One region of the Alteromonas mediterranea DE genome, then DNA from elsewhere that is predicted to be linked to it. Evidence: predicted binding sites of a transcription regulator. Region 1 holds the regulator's gene; the other holds the start of a gene.
The links. Region 1 encodes LexA, which represses DNA repair genes until DNA is damaged. Its sites were predicted from a motif close to TACTGTATNNNNATACAGTA; they were not measured.
Positions count from the first base shown of each region.

Region 2: the regulator LexA is predicted to act here: its motif matches at 2,929-2,948, upstream of MADE_RS00205 (recombinase RecA).

Region 1 covers NC_011138.3:4,384,152-4,389,118, forward strand. Annotated here, with positions in the region: gene ctaD (cytochrome c oxidase subunit I) at 1-1,293, opposite strand, end outside; gene coxB (cytochrome c oxidase subunit II) at 1,303-2,466, opposite strand; gene lexA (transcriptional repressor LexA) at 3,050-3,676, opposite strand; partial or broken gene plsB (glycerol-3-phosphate 1-O-acyltransferase PlsB) at 3,985-4,967, shown strand, end outside.
Region 2 covers NC_011138.3:44,628-49,594, forward strand. Annotated here, with positions in the region: gene MADE_RS00195 (error-prone DNA polymerase) at 1-725, opposite strand, end outside; gene MADE_RS00200 (Y-family DNA polymerase) at 754-2,265, opposite strand; gene MADE_RS00205 (recombinase RecA) at 2,211-2,915, opposite strand; gene MADE_RS00210 (hypothetical protein) at 3,165-3,677, opposite strand; gene MADE_RS00215 (DUF885 domain-containing protein) at 3,680-4,967, opposite strand, start outside.

The DNA of each region.
Region 1 (4,967 bases):
TGTAGTGTCGTACATTTTGCCGGTCCATTTAGGTAGCCAATAGTAAACGGCTGCCATGATGGAAAAGACGGCCCCTGTCACAAGTACATAGTGAAAGTGAGCCACTACGAAGTAGGTATCGTGGTATTGGAAGTCAACTGGCGTTATCGCAAGCATAAGTCCCGATAACCCGCCTATGGTGAAAAGCACGATAAAGGCAATCGCAAACATCATCGGCATTTCAAAACTTAGCGAGCCACGCCACATAGTGGCCACCCAGTTAAACACTTTTACGCCAGTTGGCACCGAAATCAGCATGGTGGCAAACATGAAAAACATTTCCATATAAACTGGCATGCCCGTGGTAAACATGTGGTGAGCCCAAACGACAAATGACAACAGCGCAATGGACGCGGTTGCATAAACCATAGAAGCATAACCAAATAGCTTTTTACGGGAAAAAGTAGGAACAATTTGCGAGATAATACCAAAGGCCGGCAATATCATTATGTACACTTCAGGGTGACCGAAGAACCAAAAAATGTGCTGGAACATGACGGGGTCACCGCCACCTGCTGCATCAAAGAAGCTTGTTCCAAAGAATTTATCGGTCAATACCATGGTTACCGCGCCTGCTAGCACTGGCATAACGGCAATAAGAAGGAATGCAGTGATTAGCCATGTCCACACAAATAGCGGCATTTTCATCCAGGTCATGCCAGGGGCACGCATATTGAAAATCGTCACAATAACGTTAATCGCCCCCATAATGGATGAAATGCCCATTATGTGAACCGAAAACACAAACAGCGCTGTAGAATCGCCGCTATATGTTGTGGAAAGTGGCGCATAGAACGTCCAGCCAAATGCTGGGCCACCGCCTTCCATGAACAGCGAGCTCAACAGTATGAGAAACGCGCCGGGCAGGATCCAGAAACTCCAGTTATTCATGCGAGGCAATGCCATATCTGGCGCACCTATCATCATGGGGATTAACCAGTTAGCAAGCCCGGTAAAAGCAGGCATTACCGCGCCAAAAACCATGATAAGCCCATGCACTGTGGTCATTTGGTTAAAGAAATTTGGTTCAACAATTTGTAAGCCAGGCTGAAACAGTTCAGCCCGGATAACCATTGCCATCGCACCGCCCACTAAGAACATGATAAAGGCGAACCATAGATAGAGTGTGCCTATGTCCTTGTGGTTAGTGGTAAACAACCAACGGGTAACCCCCTTTGGAATATGGTCGTGATGCTCATGATCATCGTGTTGCGCAGAGGTATCTGGCGAAATAACTTCAGTTGCTTTGCTCATGATCTGCTCCTAGTTTCCGTTCGCAACAGCGTTGACATCTTTAGCCTGAACCATGTCACCGGTGTTGTTACCCCACGCATTTCGCTCGTAGGTAACAACAGCTGCTATTTCTTTAAGACTTAACATTTTGCCAAAGGCTTGCATGGCCGTGCCTGACTTACCGTGAAGCACAATGTCGATATGGCCTTGCTGATCTTCTTTGGCCATTTTGCTGCCTTTGAGTGCTGGAAACACGCCAGGGAGACCTTCACCGTTTGGCATGTGACATGCTGCGCAAGTCGCGTTATAAACACGCTCACCTTCTTGCATTAACTCGTCCATCGACATATTCATAGAAAGGAGACGCTGCTCCTCTTCTTTTGCCTGACGAACCATTGCTTCTTGTTCACTCATCCACTTATCAAACTCAGCGGGCTCTTTGGCAATAACCACAACGGGCATATAACCGTGATCTTTTCCGCACAATTCAGCACACTGTCCGCGATAAATGCCGGGCTCATTTACATTGGCCCATGACTCGTTAATAAATCCAGGGTTGGCATCTTTCTTAACGGCAAAATCTGGAACCCACCACGAATGAATAACGTCGTCAGAGGTAATAAGAAATCGTATTTTTTTGCCCGTAGGTATCACTAGTGGACGGTCAACCTCAAGTAAGTAGTTATCGGTTTTCTGAAACTTGTTTTCAATCTGCTCTCTTTGTGTGGCAAGAAGCGAGTAGAACTCCACGTCACTGTCCATATATTTATAATGCCACTTCCATTGCGACCCTGTGACCAACACTGTCATATCGGGTTCAGTGGTATCTTCCATCGCGATTAGCGTATTTGCAGCCGGTACCGCCATAAAAACGAGAATAAGGAAAGGGATAACGGTCCACGCGATTTCTACTTTTACATTTTCATGAAAGTTAGCGGGCTTAGCGCCACGAGACTTTCTATGTAGATACATAGACGCGAACATCACGCCAAACACGACCACCGCAATGCCAACACAAATGAAGAACATCAACATATGGAGGTCGTAAACCTGACCACTAATGTCGGTAGCACCGCGTCGTAAATTAAGTGAAGAGATTTCTTCACTTGCTTCTTGCGCGAAAATCAATGAAGAGAAAAGCAAAAATGGTAGGCTTGCGCACCACCTTGCCAATACGGTCGTTAGTTGTTTCACTCAGCACCTCCGGAATGGTACGGCTAAAGGCGCTATCTTGTTTTGCGCTAACCCTACCAAATGAATTGCGAACGATTGACCCATAACCTCAACTTGTAAAACAAATTTAGAGTCATTGTTATTATTTTGTTAATCTCTGTATAAGAATTGCGCAATAATGTCGTGCCGTCTAGTCTTTTCTATTAAAAACTTAACGAAGTGGTTAATATTTAATCATTTGGTTAAAAGTCAGCATAAGATGAGGTGTGCAGGAAGTAAGCTTTAGAATGTGCAAACGCGCAGTAAATCAAACGCCCATTTTGAACGTGGAGACAACGTCGATGTTACATTAACTTGCTATTAAATAGACAAGTTAATCCACCTTGAACGACAGTTTTAAACAGTGCTTATATTTTGTAATAGCTGTCGCGGGAGGTATTCATGGACGAAATAAAGAGAAATCTACCGCACAATAGTGGATTCAAGGATTTCTAGTAGGAATAGGATATTCAAACCTAATTTGCTTAAAGCAGAACAAAAACGGGGAGTAAAAGGCACAAAAAAAGCGGCTAATGCACCGCTTTTGATCAAAGAAGCTAAAACCTTACATCCAATCAGCGTTTCGTATAACGCCTACTGCAATACCTTCGATTGCGAAGGGCTCATTTGCAAGGTCAACTTTTATCGGTGAAAACTCTTCATTTTCAGCATGAAGTAATACCTCGCGACCGCGTTTTTCTAGACGCTTCACAGTAACATCTTCATCAACTCGAGCTACCACCACTTGTCCATTATGTACATCAGTCGTGCGATGCACAGCTAGCAGATCACCGTCTAAAATGCCAATGTCTTTCATACTCATACCGTTTACACGAAGTAAAAAGTCTGCTTGAGGTTGGAATAGGGCTGGGTCTACCTTGTAATGAGACTCAACGTGCTCTTGAGCTAAAATAGGCTCTCCAGCAGCTACACGCCCAATTAAAGGCAGGCCTTCTTCCTCTTCAGCTTCATTGTCCAGAGGAATATTGAGCTTTATACCTCGCGACGTACCCGGCAAAATTTCAATCACGCCTTTACGCGCCAAGGCTTTCAAGTGTTCTTCCGCGGCGTTGGCAGAACGGAAACCAAGCTGACGGGCAATTTCAGCACGCGTAGGCGGCATTCCCGTTTCTTGCATGGTTGTTTTAATAAGTTCTAAAACTTCAGTTTGTCGAGCTGTGAGTGGGCGCATAAAAGACCTGTCTGTTCATACAGTTCCTGTAAGTATATACACCTAAAACCAAATAACAAGCACTTAGCGCGTCTTTTGCTTATTGTAGTTGATGAAGAGCGTATACCTTGCTCTTATCGAGCTAGCAGAAGCATAAATCGCAGCCGCTTGATAAGCGCGCCACTATCTTAAATACCTTTTTGTTTTTGAACTTGTTCAAATACATGGAGTCATTACAGCAAGTAAAGCAATGATATTGGCTTATCGCGAGATTGTGACGCGATTGTGTTACACTCCCCTTGTTTTTATTTCATAGGATTACATAGTTCATGTCGTGGATGCGAAAAGCCCTTTTGTCGGTATTTCATTATCCTGTAAAGTTACTGGTTAAAGCCCATAGTATTCCAGTTAACGTTGAAACCGAATTAGGAATAGATAAAAGCAAACCTATCGTTTATCTACTTCCCACCAACTCAGTGACAGACCAACTTTCATTGAGAATGTCGACCCAAGCTCTAGACTTACCCAGCCCAACTAAGACCTTAACGTTGGCAGGGAGAGAGTATTCATCGACGTTGTTTTTGCGAAAAACACAACCGCTTTTCCGCTCGTCGGCAAAAGACACGGGAATTGAAGAAGTCTTTACAGACCTTTTCCACCTGCACAGAGACCATGAGAATCTCGATTTACAAGTTGTGCCGGTTTATGTGACATGGGGCAGAGCACCAGGCCGCGGTAACCCGGGACTGAGCGACCTTATTGCTGATAAGGCTGCACCCAGCTGGTTGCGCAAGTTATTCATCGTGCTGTTTTTAGGCCGTGACAACTTTATCAATTACTCTAAGGCCGTTTCGGCGCGCGCCATGTCTAACCAACACGGTAGCGATCAGAGTATCGCTCATAAGCTCGTTCGGGTTGCCAGTACGCATTTTCAGAGAAAGCGCCAAAGTATGACGGGCCCTACGCTATTAGAGCGTCAAGAGCTCAATAATAGCGTATTGGGGTCTGATGCCGTACGCCGCGCCATTGCCGAGGAATCTAGAAGCAAAAAAGTATCTCACGACAAAGCAAAAGCGTGCGCCCAGTCATACATTACCGAGATTGCTGCAGACTATCGCGAGGGCCTTATCCGGTTTGGCGACAGGCTGCTTACGCGTATCTGGAACAAAATCTATAACGGCATAAGCGTAGGGCACGCCGAACGAATTCGCGAACTTGCTGCAAACGGACATGAAATTATTTATGTGCCGTGTCACCGCAGCCATATGGATTACCTACTGCTCACTTACGTGATTTATCACGAAGGCATGGT
Region 2 (4,967 bases), 140 kb from region 1:
AGGCTATGGGTATTAGCCAGCCACTTTTCAGGATAAAGCTTTTTTATTTTATGGGTTGTACGCAAACTACGCTCTGCATTGCTTAGCGCTTCTCTTCCTATCTCGTGTACGGTGGTGTGCACTTTGGTGGTGTGCAAAATATGCTGTAACGGTAGTCTATCTGCATGATGCATTAATGCACCAGTACAGGCGATGACAGGAAAAGCGTAGGTAGACTGTAAGTGATTATAATGCGCAAACCTATGATGGTCACGCCCGTCTAGCAGGCGTTGCGCGCCGATAAAGGCGTCTATATTGGGGTGTTTCTGTAGCCACTGTGCCCAATACTTATCCTCATTCACCTCACCGCTAGGCAGCCAGATGAATTTACAGTGGCGAATGGTGCGTAAGTCCCACTCGGCAAGCTGATACTCCCCTTTTTCAGAGCGTCTTCTGGCGTTAGTGATAATACGGCACAGTTCGCTGTAGGCCGCTTTGTTTGGGCACAGCAATACAAAAGATAATGTCTTATCAAATATGAAATAGCTGCCTACGATAAGCTTAATGGGCAACCCTTGGTGTGTAATTTCATCGAAAGCGCGTACCACTCCTGCCACTGAGCATTCATCGGTTATTGCTATAGCCTCATAACCAAGAAAAGAGGCCGTGGTTACTAGTTCTGCTGGGGAAGAGGCGCCGCAGAGAAAGCTATAATGGCTTTGGCAAAAGAGTTCACTGTACTTCATGGTATTGCCTTATCTTAAGCGCTTAGGGCTAACAAAAAATACCTTGTACCCACCAGTGACTTTGCGCATCTTTAAACACTAAAAGCCTTACACTTTGAGGCGTTTGCGCTATAAAGTAGTCACGGTTTGTAGGGGGATCTCGCCACCACTCGCTATGCAGGCGTACCGGTCCGAAGCATATCTGTGATGGTTGAATAAGCGGTTTAGGCGCTTCAAAGGTGAAGGTTGGGGTGATATCACTGCTGTAGGAATAGCCACTGCCGTTTGGTTCTGACACCGTCATATATTCAAACTGGTGGCTATTGGTAGCGCAAGGCTGAAAAGTACTGTGATCGCCTAACTTAGCGTTTAGGCGACCAATTAGTTGCTTTTGTGCCACATCGTTAAATCTATCGCTAAAAAAGTCGCCATTGTTGCTATCTATTTCTTCAAACTGTTGGCACCGAACGCCAATGGCGGTGGCCGGTTCCGGTAACTCAAGGTTCTCTGTTTTAAGTGTGAATAAAGGTAGCCAGCTTTTAACGGATGCCTGAGGAAGCGCAGAGCGGATATTAATATCCAAAACGGGTGCTTCTCTAAAATGAATATGCACACTTATACTGGATGTGTATAAGTTTCTTGCGCGTAAATAGTGCGATAAGTGCTCGAACTGCTGGGTCACAAAAGGGGTTAGGTGTTGTGTATTTTCTATATCAAAAGGTAACAGCGTAAAATTATCGAAGTGCTCTAGCGGCCTAAACAGCGTAACCCGAGGAAAGATCTCCCCCCTAAGTGCGGTAAGGTACACAATCGTATTATTGTCAAAGCGCTTGCCTAGCTCTTGAACTGGCATTGCCAGTAACTCATGTACACGAGTAATACCTACTCTGGTCAGTGATTCTATAACTTTTGACGCAAGCGCCGTGGTAGAAAGAGGGCAAGCACCAAGCGCCTGTTTAATTTCTTGTTGCGCATGTAAGTAGGTATTGTGTTTGTGAAGCACAAGTACTTTGGCGGCTTCTATTGTCCATGCACTAGCGAAATGGTAACGAACATTGGCCTCAAATAACGCCTGAGTTAATGTTTTCCAGAGTGCCTCATGACCGCCATAATAGTGACTGAGATTATCTAACCTTATAGCCAAACCATCAGGAGCGTCTAGCACAATATCAGACGCCAACGGATAAAGCCTATGCGCCAGCTGAGTTAGCATATGTTTTTCATTTTCTTCATTGAAAGGCAAAATGTGTACATAAGGGCACAGCGCAGCCGCTTGAGCTAACCCATGACCTATTTCAATACCTTCTTTTTTCGCAACCTCGTTACATTGAATTATTTTGCTCGCTTTACTGCTATACACAGCTACTGGTGTACTTAAAGGCAGCGATGAGTCTGCGCTGCTATCAAGTTGCCCAGGCACTTTGCTATTCAACGTTTTATTGTTAGTTGCTTGATTGTGGCCATCAAGAGTGAGTTGATAGCAGTGAATATAGGCCCACAGCATGGTTAACTCACAGAGTGGAGCGCCTGATCGGAAAGCGTATTGTGTGCCATCGCCCATTTGATCGCTCGATTGTCAGGTGTCCACTGATGGGATATAACAATGTTATCTTTAGGCCAACCATGGCGCTGCTTGCGTATGCTTATTGATAAGGTGTGCGGCTCCCCTAACAAAGCGAGATCTAAAGCAATCGGTAAAGCACTAGCGTTGGTATTTTGCTGTGATATACGCTGTTGCTGTGGCGTATAAAGTAAGCACAATGCATCGTTATGTGTTGCGGCTACTTGTAAACGTCGCGCTGCTTTTTGACCTACGGCATTGCTCCATAACACTACACAATGACAGGCGGAGCTTTTTAAACATTGCTCTGCCGCCCATAATGACTCTTGCTGTGAGCTTGCCTTTACTACAAGCACTTGCTGCGCGTTTAACCCTAAATTTTCTAACCAAGGTGACTGTAACAGCCCTGGTGGGTTAATAAACACGACAAGTTTATGCGTACGGTGCCTACAGATAACCTCTTTGAATAACGAAAGTTCACCGACCCCCGTTAATGAAGCTATACGTACAAGGCCAGTAGACGCAACGCCTCCGTTAAGCGCTTTATCGAGATGCGGAAAGCCTAGTGAAAACTTTGCTTCACTTTGCTTTTTTTCTCTGGCCCGCCAGATATGCGGGTGGTTGTTAAGCACAGATAGCGGTTTGTTCATGACACTCAAAATAAACTGTATTTTTATACAGTATTATAGTGCAGCAAAAAGCCTTTTCAAGCCAAAAGGCTTTCGCCCCATTGTTTTGAATGCTAACTCACTGATTAGTTTGAAAAGGTAGAAGATTAAACTTTGAAAAATGGGAGGAAGAGTGGCTAAGGGTGCTAACCTTTGCAATGCATGAAAGATCAACACCCTAGCACATAGGTAATGCAGTAATAATGTAAATTAAACCGCGGAGTTTTAGCGCTACCCTTCAGCTGTCGGCGTTTTCGTTGGTTTTGCTGTAGTGCCATTTACCGTTGCTGTAACCATTTGGCAAAAGGCAATAAAACCATCCGCGGTATTCTTTGACCATACCATGCGTACATTTCCTGGCAGCGCCTTTACCACCTCGCGAATGTCTTCAAGGCTAACATCTTCGTTAAGCAACGCCTTATTCAGCGACTCTTCTAGTGACATACCCTTCTCACAGCACGCCATAATAATGGTCGAGAAGTTTTGCATTAGCGGGTGTAGCGCTTGGTACTGAACCTGATCGATAAGACGACTTTTATAGGCACTTTCAATACGTGATGTTAGGTTCTTTTCTAATGCATCTGTAACAAGAACCAAGTTGCGATAAACATAAGTCACCTTACTATTCGTTTGCTTATTCGAGTGGCGCAACAGCGCCAACTCTTTCTGTAAGTTCTGCGCTCGCAGCACAAAGTAAATTAAAAACAGGATGAGTAATCCAATAACACCAAATGCAACGATCATGTTTATTTAGCCTTTTGTTCTTCTATAAACGCATCGATATGTTGTTCTAAAATGAATAGTGGAACCGAGCCATTTTCTAAAACAGCGCGGTGGAATTTGCGAACGTCGAAACGTTCTCCTAATTCACTTTCTGCTTTTTCTCGTAGCGCTTTAATTTTGATTTCGCCAATTTTGTAAGACAGCGCTTGCGCGGGCCATGAAATATAGCGGTCAATTTCCGTATTCACGTTATGCTCAGAAAGGGCAGTATTTTCCATCATATAATTTACGGCTTGCTGGCGGCTCCAGCCCATAGTGTGCATGCCAGTATCAACAACTAAGCGGCATGCGCGCCACATTTCATAGCTTAAGCGGCCAAAGTTGTCGTAAGGCGTTTCATAAATACCGGCCTCAATACCCAAAAACTCAGAGTACAGGCCCCAGCCTTCACCAAACGCTGAAATATAAGTATTACGACGTACCATTGGTAAGTCTTCAAGTTCTGCTGCCAGTGATATCTGAAGGTGATGACCCGGCACGGCCTCATGTAATGTTAGCGCAGGTAGTGCATATAAAGGGCGCTTATCAAGGGCATAGGTATTTACCCAGTAATAGCCTGGTTGATCATCGCGGCTAGGGTGGATGTAACGGCCCGTGGTGTACTTAGGCGCAATGGCGTCAGGCACAGGAGCAACGCCGTAGGGCGTTCGCGGTAGATATTCAAATAATGAAGGCAGCTTAGCGTCCATTTTCTTGGCAATAAACGACGCTTCTTTTAATAAGTCTTCTGCGCTGGTGGCGTAAAACTGAGGGTCTTTGCGCAAAAAAGTGATGAAGTCGTTAATCGTACCATCAAAGTCAAGTTCATCTACAATTTGTTGCATTTGCGCGCGGATGCGTTTGACTTCTGACAGCCCCAGGTCGTGGATTTCTTGGGGCGTCATATCAGTAGTCGTATAATGCTTTGCGCGATTGGCGTAATACGCTACGCCATCAGGCCAGTTATTGGCAGCAATATCTTCACGAGCATTAGGAATATATTCATTCACCATAAAGTCGTAAAACGCCTGATATGCGGGAAGGACACTCGTGTTTATCGCTGCTTTGCCTTGTTCAATTAATGCTGACTTTTGTTCGGCAGTAAAGTACTCAGGAAAGCGGGTAAACGGAGAATAAAAACCACTGTCTTCGGCATTTTCTACAATGTATGACGCCACCGAATTTTCAAACCCTTCAAGCACCACTTTAGGCTGCGTATAGCCCTCTTTTAATGCCTGCTTCATATATGTTATCTGCTGATCAAAGTAGTCA